Regions from separate parts of the Streptomyces siamensis genome, predicted to be linked through region 3. Evidence: riboswitches for the same ligand, from Rfam matches in the RefSeq annotation. Region 3 holds a riboswitch; each other region holds the start of a gene.

Region 1 (4,793 bases), on a different contig from region 3:
CCGATCGTCGGCGTCTCCATGAACAGGTTCAGCGACTGCGACTGGTCCAGGAACGGGGTGCGCGCCGCGGCCATGTCGATCAGGCCGCGCTGCGGGATCTCCCACGCAGTGCGGTACAGCGCCCGGACCTCGGCGGGGATCCACGCGAAGTCCTGCACGGAGCCGCTGGAGTCGCGCAGCGCCTCCCGGGTGCGCGCGTCCCAGACGCCGAGTTCCTTGAGGTCGGCGACCAGGTAGGAGTTGACCTGGAGGAACTCGCCGGAGAGCGTCTCGCGCTTGAACAGGTTGGAGACCTGCGGCTCGATGCACTCGTACACGCCCGCGATGGACGCGATGGTGGCGGTGGGCGCGATGGCGAGCAGCAGCGCGTTGCGCATGCCGACCGCGGCGATGCGTTCCCGCAGTGCCGCCCAGCGCTCCGGCCAGGTCAGCTCGGCGTCGAAGTGGTCGGGGTGCAGCACACCGCGGGCCGTACGGGTCTTCTCCCAGGCCGGCAGCGGGCCGTTGCGCTCGGCGAGGTCCGCGGAGGCCTCGTACGCGGCGAGCATGATGCGCTCGGCGATCCGCGTGGACAGCGCCTTCGCCTCGGCCGAGTCGAAGGGCAGCCGCAGCTTGAAGAAGACGTCCTGGAGGCCCATCGCGCCGAGGCCCACCGGGCGCCACCTGGCGTTGGAGCGGCCCGCCTGCTCGGTCGGGTAGAAGTTGATGTCGACGACCCGGTCCAGGAACGTCACGGCCGTGCGGACGGTCTCGTCCAGCCGCTCCCAGTCGATGTCGCCGTCGCTCACGAAGGCACCGAGGTTGACCGAACCGAGGTTGCAGACCGCCGTCTCCCCGTCGTCCGTGACCTCCAGGATCTCGGTGCACAGGTTCGAGGAGTGGACGGTGTGGCCCGGCTCGGCGGTCTGGTTGGCGGCGCGGTTGGCGGCGTCCTTGAAGGTCATCCAGCCGTTGCCGGTCTGTGCGAGGGTGCGCATCATCCGGCCGTACAGGTCGCGGGCCGGGATGGTCTTCCGGGCGAGCCCGGCCTCCTCCGCCTTGCGGTACGCGGCGTCGAACTCGTCGCCCCACAGGTCGACCAGCTCCGGCACGTCGGCCGGGGAGAACAGCGACCAGTCGCCGTTCTCGTTCACCCGGCGCATGAACTCGTCCGGGATCCAGTGCGCCAGGTTCAGGTTGTGCGTGCGCCGGGCGTCCTCACCGGTGTTGTCGCGCAGCTCCAGGAACTCCTCGATGTCGGAGTGCCAGGTCTCCAGGTAGACGGCCGCCGCGCCCTTGCGCCGGCCGCCCTGGTTCACCGCGGCGACCGAGGCGTCGAGGGTCTTCAGGAACGGGACGATGCCGTTGGAGTGCCCGTTCGTGCCGCGGATCAGCGAACCGCGCGAACGGATGCGGGAGTACGACAGCCCGATGCCGCCCGCGTGCTTCGAGAGCCGGGCCACCTGGTGGTAGCGGTCGTAGATGGAGTCGAGCTCGTCCAGCGGGGAGTCGAGGAGGTAGCAGGACGACATCTGCGGGTGCCGCGTACCGGAGTTGAAGAGCGTCGGGGAGGAGGGCAGGTAGTCGAGGCGGCTCATCAGCCGGTAGAGCGCGGAGACTTCGTCCACGGAGCGGACGCTGTCGTCCTCGGCGAGACCCGACGCCACCCGGAGCATGAAGTGCTGGGGCGTCTCGATCACCCGGCGGGTGATCGGGTGGCGGAGCAGATAGCGGCTGTGCAGGGTGCGCAGGCCGAAGTAGCCGAAGCGGTCGTCGCCCTCGACGTCGACGAGCGCGTCGAGGCGGGCCGTGTGCAGGCGGACGAACTCCGCCGTACGGTCCGCGACAAGACCTTCGCGGTGGCCGACGGCGACCGACTCGGAGAAGGACGCGACGCCCTGCGAGGCGGCCTCGGCCGCGATGCTGATCGTCAGCAGCCGGGCGGCCAGCCGCGAGTACGCGGGGTCCTCGGAGATGAGTCCCGCCGCCGCCTCGGTGGCCAGCTCACGCAGCTCCGCCTCGTCGGCCCGGGCGGACCGGCCGCGCAGCGCGGCGGCAGCGACCCGGCCGGGGTCGGCGTCGGGGAGGTCGGCGGTGAGATCGGTCAGGATCCGCAGCAGCGCGGTACCGGGACCGTCCGTCTCCACCGGGGCCTGCTGCGCTGACGCTGAAGCCGGATCGGCTGGCGCGATGGTCACGTGGGGCTCTCCCTCGCTCGGCACGGGGCCTGTCGGGAGGCACGGAGGCACACGGGGGCGCTGACCGGAGGGCAGCGCACCGCGTCCACCGGCCCATTCCGCGAGGCCCGGACGTCGTCGGCACCCGGGCCGGACGGCCGGGGTGCGCTGCCGGCAGGTCCTCGGACTGAAGCCAGCGCGTGCAGGCGGATACGCGAACACGCACAAGTACACCGTTGCGGGACAGTTCCGGATTCGCACCGGATTCCCCTGCGGCGACAGCGAGCATGAGCATACATCTTGTGCCGGGCTGCGGGACCACCCCCACATGTTGTGTCGTGTCGGCTTCGGAGGGTGGCAGGAGAGCTGTCAGAGCGTCAGTTCGTAGGTGAGGAGCCTGATGTCGTCCAGCTCCGGGATCGGGTTCCAGTCGCGGTCCGGGGTGCGGGTGAAGCCGAGGCGCTCGTAGATCCGGTGGGCGGCGTGCATGGAGTGCTGGGTGGACAGCACGATGCGTACGCAGCCCTCCGTGGCCCGTGCGCGGTCGACGCAGGCGCGGACGAGTGCCTCCCCGGCACCCCGGCCGCGTGCCTCGCGGGCGACCGCGAGCATGCGGATCTCGGCCTCGCCGGGGCGGGCGATGTCGGCCATGGCGCCGCCGCGCGGCACGAAGGTCACCCCACCCAGCAGCCGCTGCGTGCCGGGCGTGGAGTCGCGTTCGACCGCGACGAGCACGTCGGCCGCGGCGGCGCGCTTGGCCACGTCCCGCAGCTCTCCGAGGTACGCGTCGCTCTCCCCGAAGTCGAGCAGTCCGTCGCCGAGATAGGCCTGGGCGGTGATCTCGCCGAGGCCCGGGTACTCCTCGGGACGCGCGACGCGGATGACTGTGTCCATGCGCACAGTCTGTGGGAGATCGCGCGGGAGGGCCGCCGAATTCCCAGGGGCTGGGACCTGTCACCGTACGACGGCAGGACCGCGGGCGCGAAAAGACCGCGGCGCCCCCCTGACCGAGGGGCGCCGCGGAGTGTGGAACCGCCGGGTCAGTGGGCCGCCACCGGCAGCTCCACCTCGACCCCCGGGTCGCCCGCGTCCGCCGTGTAGTCCTCGGCGGACGTCTCGTCGACGCCGTCCGGGGCCTTGAACGCACGCAGCGCGAAGGTGAGGACGACCGTCACGACCACGTTCAGGGTGAACGCCGTGAAGCCGATGTAGCCGATCTCCCCGATGCCGGGGATCTCCTTGGCGCTGCCGCCGAAGTGCTTCTGCGTCGGCGAGGCCACCCCGTACGCGGCGATCGTGCCGTAGAGCATGCCCACGGCCCAGCCGACGAGGAGCGCCCAGCGGTGGAACCAGCGGGTGAACAGGCCGCCGACCAGGGCCGGGAAGGTCTGCAGGATCCAGATGCCGCCCAGGAGCTGGAAGTTGATGGCGACCGTCTTGTCCATGGTGAGGACGAAGACCAGCGCGCCCACCTTCACCAGCAGGGAGACCAGCTTGGAGACCTTGGTCTCCTGCTGCGGAGTGGCGTCCGGCTTGATGAAGTCCTTGTAGATGTTGCGCGTGAAGAGGTTCGCGGCGGCGATCGACATGATGGCCGCGGGGACCAGCGCGCCGATGCCGATGGCCGCGAAGGCCACACCCGCGAACCAGTCCGGGAACATGTTCTCGAACAGCTGCGGGATCGCGAGCTGGCCGTTGGTGACCTTCACCCCGGCCGCGATCGCCATGAACCCGAGCAGCGCGAGCAGGCCCAGCATCAGCGAGTACAGCGGGAGGATCGTGGTGTTGCGGCGGATCACCTCGCGGCTGCGGCTGGACAGCGTCGCCGTGATCGAGTGCGGATACATGAACAGCGCGAGTGCCGAGCCGAGCGCGAGCGTGGCGTAGGTCCACTGGCCCGCCTCGGGAGGCACGAGCCCGCCCGCGCCGGCCGCGGTGTACTTGTCGCCCGCCGCCTTGAAGATCTCGTCGAATCCGCCCAGCTTGATCGGGATGTAGATGATGGCCACCGCGATCACGATGTAGATCAGGGTGTCCTTCACGAACGCGATCAGGGCGGGGGCACGCAGGCCCGAGGAGTAGGTGTAGGCGGCCAGCACACCGAAGGCGATGAGCAGCGGAAGGTCCTTGACGAACCAGTTGGTGTTGTCGCCGCCGCCCACGCCCATCACGTCCAGGACGGCCTGGATGCCGACCAGCTGGAGCGCGATGTACGGCATGGTCGCCAGGATGCCGGTGATCGCCACGGCCAGGGACAGACCCTTGGAGCCGAAGCGGCCGCGAACGAAGTCGGACGTCGTCACGTATCCGTGCTTGTGGGACACCGACCACAGGCGCGGCAGGAAGGTGAAGATCAGCGGGTAGACCAGGATCGTGTACGGCACGGCGAAGAAGCCGGCCGCGCCCGCCGCGTAGATGGCGGCCGGTACGGCCACGAACGTGTACGCGGTGTACAGGTCGCCGCCGAGCAGGAACCAGGTGATCCAGGTTCCGAACGACCTTCCGCCCAGGCCCCATTCGTCGAGGCTGTGCTCGTTGTCGGCCTTGCGCCAGCGCGCGGCCAGGAACCCTACGACCGTGACGGCCAGGAAGAAGAAGATGAAGACGCCGAGTGCGACGCCGTTGACGCCGTCCTTC
Region 2 (4,793 bases), on a different contig from region 3:
CCGAGCGTGGGCCGGCCCTCGGCGGCCCGGCGCAGCAGCGCGTCGGCGAGTCCGCGCTCACGCAGCCACTCCAGCGCCTTCACGGTTCCCCGCGTCCCGGGCACCACGACCAGGTCGGCGTCGGCGAGTTCCTCGGCCCGGTCCACGAACCGCACGACCACGCCCGGTTCGGCGGCCAGCGCGTCGACGTCCGTGAAGTTCGACATGAGCGGCACCGCGCAGACGGCGACCCGCAGAACGTCCGCGCCGACAGGGGCGGTGACCTCCGACTCGCGGACCGCCCCGCGCAGCGACACCCGCAGCCCGTCCTCCTCGTCGATGCCGAGACCGTGCCGGAACGGCAGCACACCGTAGGAGGGCCGCCCGGTGAGGTCCTTCAGCATGTCGAGACCGGGTTCCAGCAGCGACACGTCACCGCGGAACTTGTTGACGAGGAACCCGGCGACGAGCGCCTGGTCCTCGCGCGACAGCAGCGCGACCGTCCCGAAGAAGGAGGCGAACACACCGCCGCGGTCGATGTCGCCGACGACGAGCACGGGCAGCCCCGCATTGCGGGCGATGCCCATGTTCACGATGTCGGTGCGCCGCAGATTGATCTCGGCAGGGCTGCCGGCCCCCTCACAGATCACCGCGTCATACGTGCCCCGCAACTCGGCCAGACAGTCCAGGACCGTGCCGAGGAGCGCCTGTTGGCGACCTCCGTGGTAGCCGCGCGCGCTCATCTCGCCCACGGGCTTGCCCATGAGCACGACCTGACTGCTCCGGTCGCTGCCCGGCTTGAGCAGCACGGGGTTCATGAGCGCGGTCGGCTCGACGCGCGCGGCCTGCGCCTGCATGGCCTGTGCGCGCCCGATCTCGGCGCCCTCACGGGTGACGAACGAGTTGAGGGACATGTTCTGCGCCTTGAACGGCGCGACCTTGACGCCCCGTCGCACCAGCCACCGGCAGATCCCGGCGGTGACGACGCTCTTGCCGGCGTCGGAGGTCGTTCCGGCGATCAGCAGTCCGCCGCTCATGACATGGCCCCTTCGCGCGCTCCGGCATCCATGGCGTACCCCTCCCCGGTCATGCCCCGGCCCCTCTCCGCCGTGCGGCGGCGCGCCCGACGAGCGTCCGTCCGACGGCGCACGCGCCCAGCGCCAGCCAGCCCACGCGACGCGACAGCCGTACGGCCCGTTCGATGTCGGCGACGGCCACCGCACGGCCGTCGCCGTTGAGGACGGGCCGGTGCTCGACCCGGCCCGCGTACGAGAGCGTCCCGCCGAGCCGCACCCCGAGCGCCCCCGCGAACGAGGCCTCCACCGGACCGGCGTTGGGACTCGGATGCTTGCGGGCATCCGTGCGCCAGGCGCGGGCGGCGCTGCGCGGGGCGCCACCGGCGACGGTCGCGAGCACGGCGGTCAGCCGCGCCCCCGGCCAGCCGGCGACGTCGTCGAGCCGCGCTGAAGCCCAGCCGTACCGCCGGTACTTGGGCGACTTGTGCCCGACCATCGCGTCGAGCGTGTTCACGGCGCGGAAGGCGACCAGACCGGGCGCACCGCCGACGGCCCCCCACACCAGGGCTCCCACCACGGCGTCGGAGGTGTTCTCGGCGACGGACTCGACGACGGCCCGCGCGATTCCGTCGGAGTCCAGCGCCTGGGGGTCGCGCCCGCACAGGTGCGGCAGCCGTTCCCGGGCCACCTCCACGTCGCCCGCGGCGAGCGCCGAGCCGATCGCCCGCGCCTCACGGCCGAGTGTGGTGCCGCCGACGACGGCCCAGGTGGCGGCGGCGGTCAGCGCGACGGAGGCGGCGGGGGAGGGCCGGACGGCGCGGCGGGCGAGGGCGGCGAGGGCGGTGGCACCGCCCACGCACACGGCGGTGTGCAGTGCACCCCGGCCGCGGTCGTCCCGCCACAACACCTGTTCCACGGCGCCCGCGGCCCGACCGAACACGGCGACCGGATGCCCCCGGCGAGGATCACCGAGCAGCAGGTCGCCGAGAAGGCCGGCGGCGGCGCCGTACGCGAAGACGCGATCGGCACGCATCGGTTCAGCCGGCCGTCAGGTCGGTCTCAACCGTCGTTCGCGTCCTGCGCAGAGCACTTGGGCAGCCGTGCATGGCGACATGTCCTCACTCAGGGTGTCCACGCCCTGGTTCGACGAGACCGGCGGTGAGAGTTCCTGGCTCCCGGGACATCTCTTCCCCGGTGACAGTGGCGGGACCGCGCCGGACTTGCACCGGCTTCCTCTCTTGCCGCCGTACTTGGCTCCGGCAGTCCACCACGGGGCGAGAACAGCCGTCAACTTGCTGTTGACCTGCGAGGAGAGAGTGTGCTGAGCCCCACACCGCCACCATGCCCGGCTGCCCGCCAAGACCGAATTGCACCGTGTTCCGGGGTCGTTGCGCAGGCCCGCGGACCGCCTTCCGACGACCCGGAACGCATCCCGCCGCGCACGTCCGCCTGTCGTCCCCTCGCGCCGGAGGCCCGGCACGACGAAGGGCGGGTACGGGACAGAGGGTCCCGTACCCGCCCTTCGTGCGGCAGAGCGTCGCCCGTGTCAGGAGACGATGATGAAGATCCCGTACGCCACGGCCGCCGCGCAGGCCGCGAAGCAGGCGTACGCGCCGGTGACCGCGAGGGCCGCCGAGTCGCCCCGGGCGGACGCCGACTCACGCTTGGAGAGGCCGACGATGCCGAGGGTGAAGAGGCCGACGAGTGCCACGGTGGCCCCGAGGCTGACTCCGAAGACGGAGCCGAGGGCTGCCCAGTCGATGTTCATGCTGTTGGTTCCTTACACCGTGGCCGGGCGGGTGGGCTCGGCGGAGGGGCCGGGGTCCGGCACCGGGATGGTGGCCTTGAGCTCGGAGTCGGCCGTGGTGACCGGGCCGGCCGGCGGCACGGCGACGGCGGCCATCGCCGTGGTGACGACGCCGGCGGGCTCGGCGTCGACGTCGTTCACGTTGTCGACGGTGACCGGCTGGCGGCGCGACAGCGTCCAGATGACGCCGGCGCCGGCGACCAGCAGCACGCCCGTGAGGACGATGCCCCAGGTGCCCTGCTTGGTCAGGAACTCGGCGGAGGCACCGGCCAGACCCGCGGCCGGCAGGGTCAGACCCCAGGCCACGAACATGCGGGTCGCGGTCGACCAGCGGACCACACCGCCCTTGCGGCCGAGGCCCGAGCCCATCACGGCGCCGGAGCAGACCTGGGTGGTGGAGAGGGAGAAGCCGATGTGCGAAGAGGCCAGGATGGCCGTCGCGGCGCTGGTCTGGGCGGCGAAGCCCTGCGGCGGCGCGAGGTCGGTGAGGCCCTTGCCCATCGTGCGGATGATGCGCCAGCCGCCCAGGTAGGTGCCGAGCGCGATGGCCATACCGGCCGAGACGATGACCCAGGTGGGAGGGTTCGAGCCGGGGGCGATGACGCCGCCGGTGACCAGGGCCAGGGTGATGATGCCCATCGTCTTCTGCGCGTCGTTCGTGCCGTGGGCGAGGGAGACCAGGCCGGCGGAGGCGATCTGGCCGGCGCGGTAGCCCTTGGCGGTCGCCTTCTCCTCGACGCGACCGCCGATGCGGTACGTCAGCCGGGTGGCCAGCATGGCGGCGATTCCGGCCACGATCGGCGCGGCCACCGCGGGGATGAGCACCTTGGTGACGACGGTCGAACCGTTCACCGACGACCAGCCCGCCGACATGACGGCGGCACCGATGAGGCCGCCGAAGAGTGCGTGGGAGGAGCTGGAGGGCAGACCCAGGAGCCAGGTCAGCAGATTCCAGAGGATGGCGCCGACGAGCGCCGCGAAGATCACTTCGGTGCGTATGCCCTCTTCGTTGATGATTCCGCCGGAGATCGTCTTGGCGACCTCCACCGAGAGGAACGCACCGACGAGATTCAGCACGGCGGACATGGCCACCGCCGTCTTGGGCTTGAGAGCGCCGGTCGAGATGGTCGTCGCCATCGCGTTGGCAGTGTCGTGGAAACCGTTCGTGAAATCGAACACGAGAGCGGTGACGATCACGATTCCGAGGAGGAGCGTGATGTGTTCCATTTACCCAGGCTTCTGTTGGACGTCAGTGGCATGTGGACCGTAAGCAACCTGGGTGAACGGAAGATGAACTGAGGCAGGCTGTGGGGTGTCTCAATCGGCGGGATGCCCCTCCGTTTGTGCCGGAGGGGTCCCCCGTTCCTCGAACGCAGGCGGAATATCGGGCTCCGCTACCAGTGTCTAGCCTCGGGCGAGCCGCTTGAGTCCGGTTATGGACCCATTGAAGAGATTTTGGTCACCCGGCAGGCTGCCGCTGTTGTCGTACTGCCAGAACGTCCAGTACGACCAGCCGGCGGGCAGGGTGCCGGCGTCCGCGGAGTCGTAGCGCGCCAGCCACAGGGCGTGGTTCGCGCCGAAGGCCCGGCTGGCGCCGGTGCAGGTGTTCCACCAGTGCGTGGTCGTGTAGATCACCGGGCGGCGGCCGGTCCGCCTCTTGACCTCGTCGCTGAACGCCTTGATCCAGCTCACCATCCCGGCCTTGCTCAGGCCGTAGCACTTGCGCTTGCCGTACGGGTTGTACTCGATGTCCAGCGCGGGCGGCAGCGTCCAGCCGTCCGCGCGCCAGGCGCCGCCGTTGCGCACGAAGTACGCGGCCTGGGTGGTGCCGGAGGACTTGTCCGGCACCGCGAAGTGATAGGCGCCGCGAAGGATGCCCGCGTCGCGCGCGCCGTTGTACTGCCGGCTGAAGTAGGGGTTGCGGTACGTGTGGGACTCCGTCGCCTTGACGTAGACGAACCGGGCGCCTTTCGCCCTGGCGCTCCGCCAGT
Region 3 (4,793 bases):
GTGAGGAGTGCGCCTTACGCCGCTGTTCGTGCCGCTCCTCGGACCAGGCGGGAGGATTCTTCTTGAACTTGTGATGAGGCGGAGTCACCACTCCTCCGCCCCTCTGTGCGCCCATGCCCTGATAGCCGGCGTCCGCGAGGATCTCCAGGAACGGGCCGCAGGCCGGGAGCTGGGCCAGTCCCAGCCGTCGCGCCTGGGTGATGTCGGTGCAACTGCCCGGCAGGACCGGGCTGCAGAATGGCACGCGCCCACCGGTGTCCGTAAGGACCATGGACTTCACCGCGTTCTGCTCGGTCTTGCCGGAGCCGCAACGGCACCTGGCACGATCGTCTGGTGCCTCGACAATTGGTGACCTTGAGCAAGATCGGGCTCGCGGACTGGCGAGCTGTCCACTCTTGGGCTTCCGACGCCCGGGCTTGCCGCTTCCAGACCTGGGGACCGAACAGTGAAGCGCAGACGCGCGCGTTCGTGACGGATGCGGTCGACGCGTGGGCGCACACACCCCAGCAACGGTTCTCCTACGCGGCGCGTGTCGAGGGCGACGTGGTCGGCATGGGCGAGTTGCATGTCCGAAGCCGAGGACAACGGCAAGGCGAGATCACCTACGTCGTGCACCCGCAGGTCTGGGGCCAGGGCCTGGGAACAGCCATCGCGAACGAGCTGCTCACGCGAGGCTTCGAGGAACTCGACCTCCACCGGATCTATGCCACCTGCGACCCGCGCAACCGTGGGTCGGCTCGGGTGCTCGTCAAAATCGGCATGACATGGGAGGGGCGGCTTCGTCACACCGCGTTGATTCGGGACGGCTGGCGAGACTCTGAGATGTTCAGCATCGTCGAGGACGAGTGGCGCGCGGCTACCCGACCCGGTATCTGACGGAACAGCCGTGAAGAGACGGCTGCCCCTGCAGCGGCAGCTCGGACCCGAGGCGGCGTCTGTGGATGGTCAGCGGCTCGGTCACGCGACCAGCGGGGGTGAACCGAACGTCCGCTGCGGAGCAGGCCGGCGTAGGACGCACGAACGGGACTACCCCTGCGTGCGGCACCGCCGACCCGTCATCACATGACGCAAGGGCTCCTCAAAGGATCCGTGGGGCGAGGTCGCTGCGAGTCGGAACACCTACGTCGGTCGGTCGGCGTGGTGACGGCGCGGCTGATCCTCCGGCTTGCTCAAGCGCCGTGGAATCGCTGGGCTCTTGTCGGCGACCGTGTCACGTCCGGCGATCAGCCGTATGAGGAGGAACCAGTGTCGACGTGGTCCGAGTCCGAAACGGGGTACGGCACGAACGTGCTGCTGTTCTGATCGACGAGGAGCTGATGGCCGAGGGGAGGCGCGGCTCGTTGGGAGCAGTCGAGGCGCTCGCAGACGCGGCAGCCCATGCCGATGGGGGTGGCGGCGGACGCGTTGGTGAGGTCGAGGCCGTCCGAGTAGACAAGGCGGTGGGCGTGGCGGATTTCGCAGCCGAGGCCGATGGCGAAGGTCTTGCCGGGTTCGCCCCAGCCGCCGCGGTGCCGGGTGACGACTCGTGCGGTCCACAAGTAGCGCTGCCCGTGACCTGCACGGTCGAGGACTTCGCGACCCGTGTGCTCGGCAAGACCGTGATCCGGTCCCAGGACCGGGCAGGCTTCGTCGTCAACGCGCTGCTCATCCCCTACCTGCTGTCCGCGATCCGGATGGCAGAGTCCGGCCTCGCCACGGCCGCCGACATCGACGCCGGCATGGAGCTGGGCTGCGCTCACCCGATGGGCCCGCTGAAACTCGCGGACCTGATCGGTCTGGACACCGTCGCCTCGATCGCCGAGTCCCTCTACGACGAGTTCCGCGAGCCGCTCTACGCGCCATCGCCGCTGCTCCACCGGATGGTGCAAGCCGGACTGCTCGGCCGTCGGACCGGCAGGGGGTTCCACACCTACGACCAGGGCTGAGGACCTGGTAGGGCGCGGGCTGAGGGGCCCGTACCGCCGGCGGGACGAGGGTCCCGCGCGGTGTCACAAGGGAGGGGCGGGAGGCGCGAGTGCGGGCGCCTCCCGCCTTGTGGCGTTGCTGCCTTCGAGTGTCCCCCTTCACCATCCGGATGGTGGACGTGCCGCTTTCCCCGAACGCGGCACCCCGTAGGCTGACGGGAGCAGCTGGTTCGCCCCGTCCGCCAGACGGGATGCGTCGTAAGAGGGAACCCGGTGGGAATCCGGGACTGCCCCGCAGCGGTGAGCGGGAACGACCGCCGTCATACGCACTGGGCCCGAAGGAGGGTCTGGGAAGCGACGGCCAGTAGGTGTCCTCCTCGGTGAGGACGTGCCCGTGAGTCCGAAGACCTGCCAACTGCCCGCGCGCGAACCACTCGTGCGCGGACATTCCGGTGACCTCGAGGGCAGGTCGGCGTACACACCAGACGTTCGACCGTGCCTTGCCGCGCGGGGCCGTATCCGTCCGGTTCGTCACCCCTTCGCGCTCTCGTCCCGTCTCCGGAATCTCAGGGATTCATCTCGCGAAGGAGATCTCCGTGACAGCGAAGTCCGCGACCGCGGCAGCACGGGCCACCGTGTACGGCTACCCCCGCCAAGGACAGAACCGCGAACTGAAGAAGGCGATCGAGGGCTATTGGAAGGGCCGTGTCACCGCTGACGCCCTCCGAGCCACCGCCACCGACCTGCGCCGGACGCACTGGCGGCAACTGGCCGAAGCCGGCATCGACGAAGTGCCGACCGGTGACTTCTCGTACTACGACCACGTACTCGACACCACCGTCATGGTCGGCGCGATCCCCGCCCGCCATCGGGGCGCCGTCGCCGCGGACGCCCTGGATGGGTACTTCGCCATGGCGCGCGGCACCCAGGACGTCGCTCCGCTGGAGATGACGAAGTGGTTCGATACGAACTACCACTACCTGGTGCCTGAGCTGGGCCCGGACACGGTGTTCAACGCGGACTCGACCAAGCAGGTCGACGAGTTCAAGGAAGCCCTGGCCCTGGGGCTGACGGCCCGGCCCGTCCTCGTCGGGCCCGTCACCTACCTCCTGCTGGCCAAGGCCGCACAGGGCGTGGCCGCCGACTTCGACCCGCTCGTCCTCCTCGACAGCCTCCTTCCGGTGTATGCGAAGGTCCTCGCCGACCTGCGAGCCGCCGGCGCCACCTGGGTGCAGCTCGACGAGCCGGCCCTCGTGCAGGACCGCACCCCGGCCGCGCTGAACGCAGCGGCCCGCGCCTACCGCGATCTCGGCGCACGCACGGACCGGCCCAAGCTGCTGGTCGCCTCCTACTTCGACCGGCTCGGCGAAGCCCTGCCCGTGCTCGCCAAGGCGCCGGTCGAGGGCCTGTCCCTGGACTTCACCGGGGCGGCGGCCGCCAACCTCGAAGATCTCGCCGCCGTGGGCGGCCTGCCCGGCAAGCGCCTGGTCGCCGGTGTCGTCGACGGCCGCAACATCTGGGTGAACGACCTCGAGAAGTCACTCACGACGCTCGGCACCCTGCTGGGGCTGGCGGACCGGGTCGACGTCGCCACCTCCTGCTCCCTGTTGCACGTGCCGCTCGACGCCTCCGTAGAACGCGACATCGAGCCGCAGATCGTGCGCTGGCTCGCCTTCGCGCGGCAAAAGACACGGGAGGTCGTCACTCTGGCCCGGGGCATCGCCCGGGGCACCGACACGATCGCGGCCGAACTGGCCGCCAACCGGGCCGATCTGGCCTCGCGTGCAGGCTCACCGATCGCTCACGATCCGGCCGTGCGGGCGCGGGCCGCCGCCGTCACCGAGGCCGACGCCCGCCGCTCCCAGCCGTACCCCGAGCGGACGACCGCCCAGCGCGCCCGCCTCGGGCTGCCGCTGCTGCCGACCACCACGATCGGCTCCTTCCCGCAGACGAACGAACTGCGCACGGCACGCGCCGACCTGCGCGCGGGGCGCATCGACACGGGCGGCTACGAGGAGCGTGTCAAGGCCGAGATCCAGGAGGTGATCTCCTTCCAGGAGAAGGCCGGCCTGGACGTCCTGGTGCACGGCGAGGCCGAACGCAATGACATGGTCCAGTACTTCGCCGAGCAGCTCACCGGCTACCTCGCCACTCAGCACGGCTGGGTCCAGTCGTACGGCACGCGGTACGTCCGCCCGCCGATCCTGGCCGGTGACATCTCCCGCCCCGAACCCATGACGGTGCGCTGGACCACGTACGCACAGTCCCTCACGGGGCGTCCGGTCAAGGGCATGCTCACCGGGCCGGTCACCATGCTCGCCTGGTCCTTCGTCCGCGACGACCAGCCCCTCGGCGACACAGCCCGCCAAGTCGCCCTCGCGCTGCGCGACGAGGTGGGCGACCTGGAAGCCGCAGGGGCCTCGGTGATCCAGGTGGACGAGCCGGCGCTGCGCGAGACGCTGCCGCTGCGCACCGCCGACCGAGCCGCCTACCTCGGCTGGGCCACGGAGGCGTTCCGACTGTCCACGGCCGGTGTGCGCCCGGACACCCAGATCCATACGCACATGTGCTACGCCGAGTTCGGCGACATCGTCCAGGCCATCGACGACCTGGACGCCGATGTCATCAGCCTGGAGGCCGCCCGCTCCCACATGCAGGTCGCCCGTGAACTGGCCCGCCACGGCTACCCGCGCGAGGCCGGACCCGGTGTCTACGACATCCACTCCCCGCGCGTTCCGAGCGTCGAGGAGGCGGCCGAACTGCTGCGCACCGGGCTGAAGGCCATCCCCGCGGAACGCCTGTGGGTCAATCCCGACTGTGGCCTGAAGACCCGCGGTTGGTTGGAGACGCGCTCCTCCCTGGAGAACCTGGTCGCAGCCGCCCGCACGG

The links. A riboswitch is a leader RNA that binds a small molecule or an ion and turns the genes downstream of it on or off. The one in region 3 is predicted to bind cobalamin.
Region 1: another riboswitch for cobalamin. It lies ahead of ABEB03_RS19970 (ribonucleoside-diphosphate reductase subunit alpha); the one in region 3 lies ahead of metE (5-methyltetrahydropteroyltriglutamate--homocysteine S-methyltransferase).
Region 2: another riboswitch for cobalamin. It lies ahead of ABEB03_RS45205 (cobalamin biosynthesis protein); the one in region 3 lies ahead of metE (5-methyltetrahydropteroyltriglutamate--homocysteine S-methyltransferase).

What each region holds. Positions count from the first base shown of each region.
Region 1 is NZ_BAABKB010000013.1:281,077-285,869, reverse strand. It holds gene ABEB03_RS19970 (ribonucleoside-diphosphate reductase subunit alpha) at 1-2,177, opposite strand, end outside; cobalamin riboswitch at 2,313-2,451, opposite strand; gene ABEB03_RS19965 (GNAT family N-acetyltransferase) at 2,526-3,050, opposite strand; gene mctP (monocarboxylate uptake permease MctP) at 3,197-4,793, opposite strand, start outside; gene ABEB03_RS19955 (DUF3311 domain-containing protein) at 4,792-4,793, opposite strand, start outside.
Region 2 is NZ_BAABKB010000076.1:66,562-71,354, reverse strand. It holds gene ABEB03_RS45210 (cobyric acid synthase) at 1-1,016, opposite strand, end outside; gene ABEB03_RS45205 (cobalamin biosynthesis protein) at 1,066-2,028, opposite strand; cobalamin riboswitch at 2,139-2,279, opposite strand; gene ABEB03_RS45200 (hypothetical protein) at 2,542-2,763, opposite strand; gene ABEB03_RS45195 (inorganic phosphate transporter) at 2,776-4,029, opposite strand; gene ABEB03_RS45190 (lysozyme) at 4,207-4,793, opposite strand, start outside.
Region 3 is NZ_BAABKB010000031.1:44,034-48,826, forward strand. It holds gene ABEB03_RS33050 (transposase family protein) at 1-346, opposite strand, end outside; gene ABEB03_RS33055 (GNAT family N-acetyltransferase) at 349-876, shown strand; partial or broken gene ABEB03_RS33060 (short-chain fatty acyl-CoA regulator family protein) at 1,224-1,550, opposite strand; partial or broken gene ABEB03_RS33065 (3-hydroxyacyl-CoA dehydrogenase family protein) at 1,563-1,925, shown strand; cobalamin riboswitch at 2,114-2,334, shown strand; gene metE (5-methyltetrahydropteroyltriglutamate--homocysteine S-methyltransferase) at 2,501-4,793, shown strand, end outside.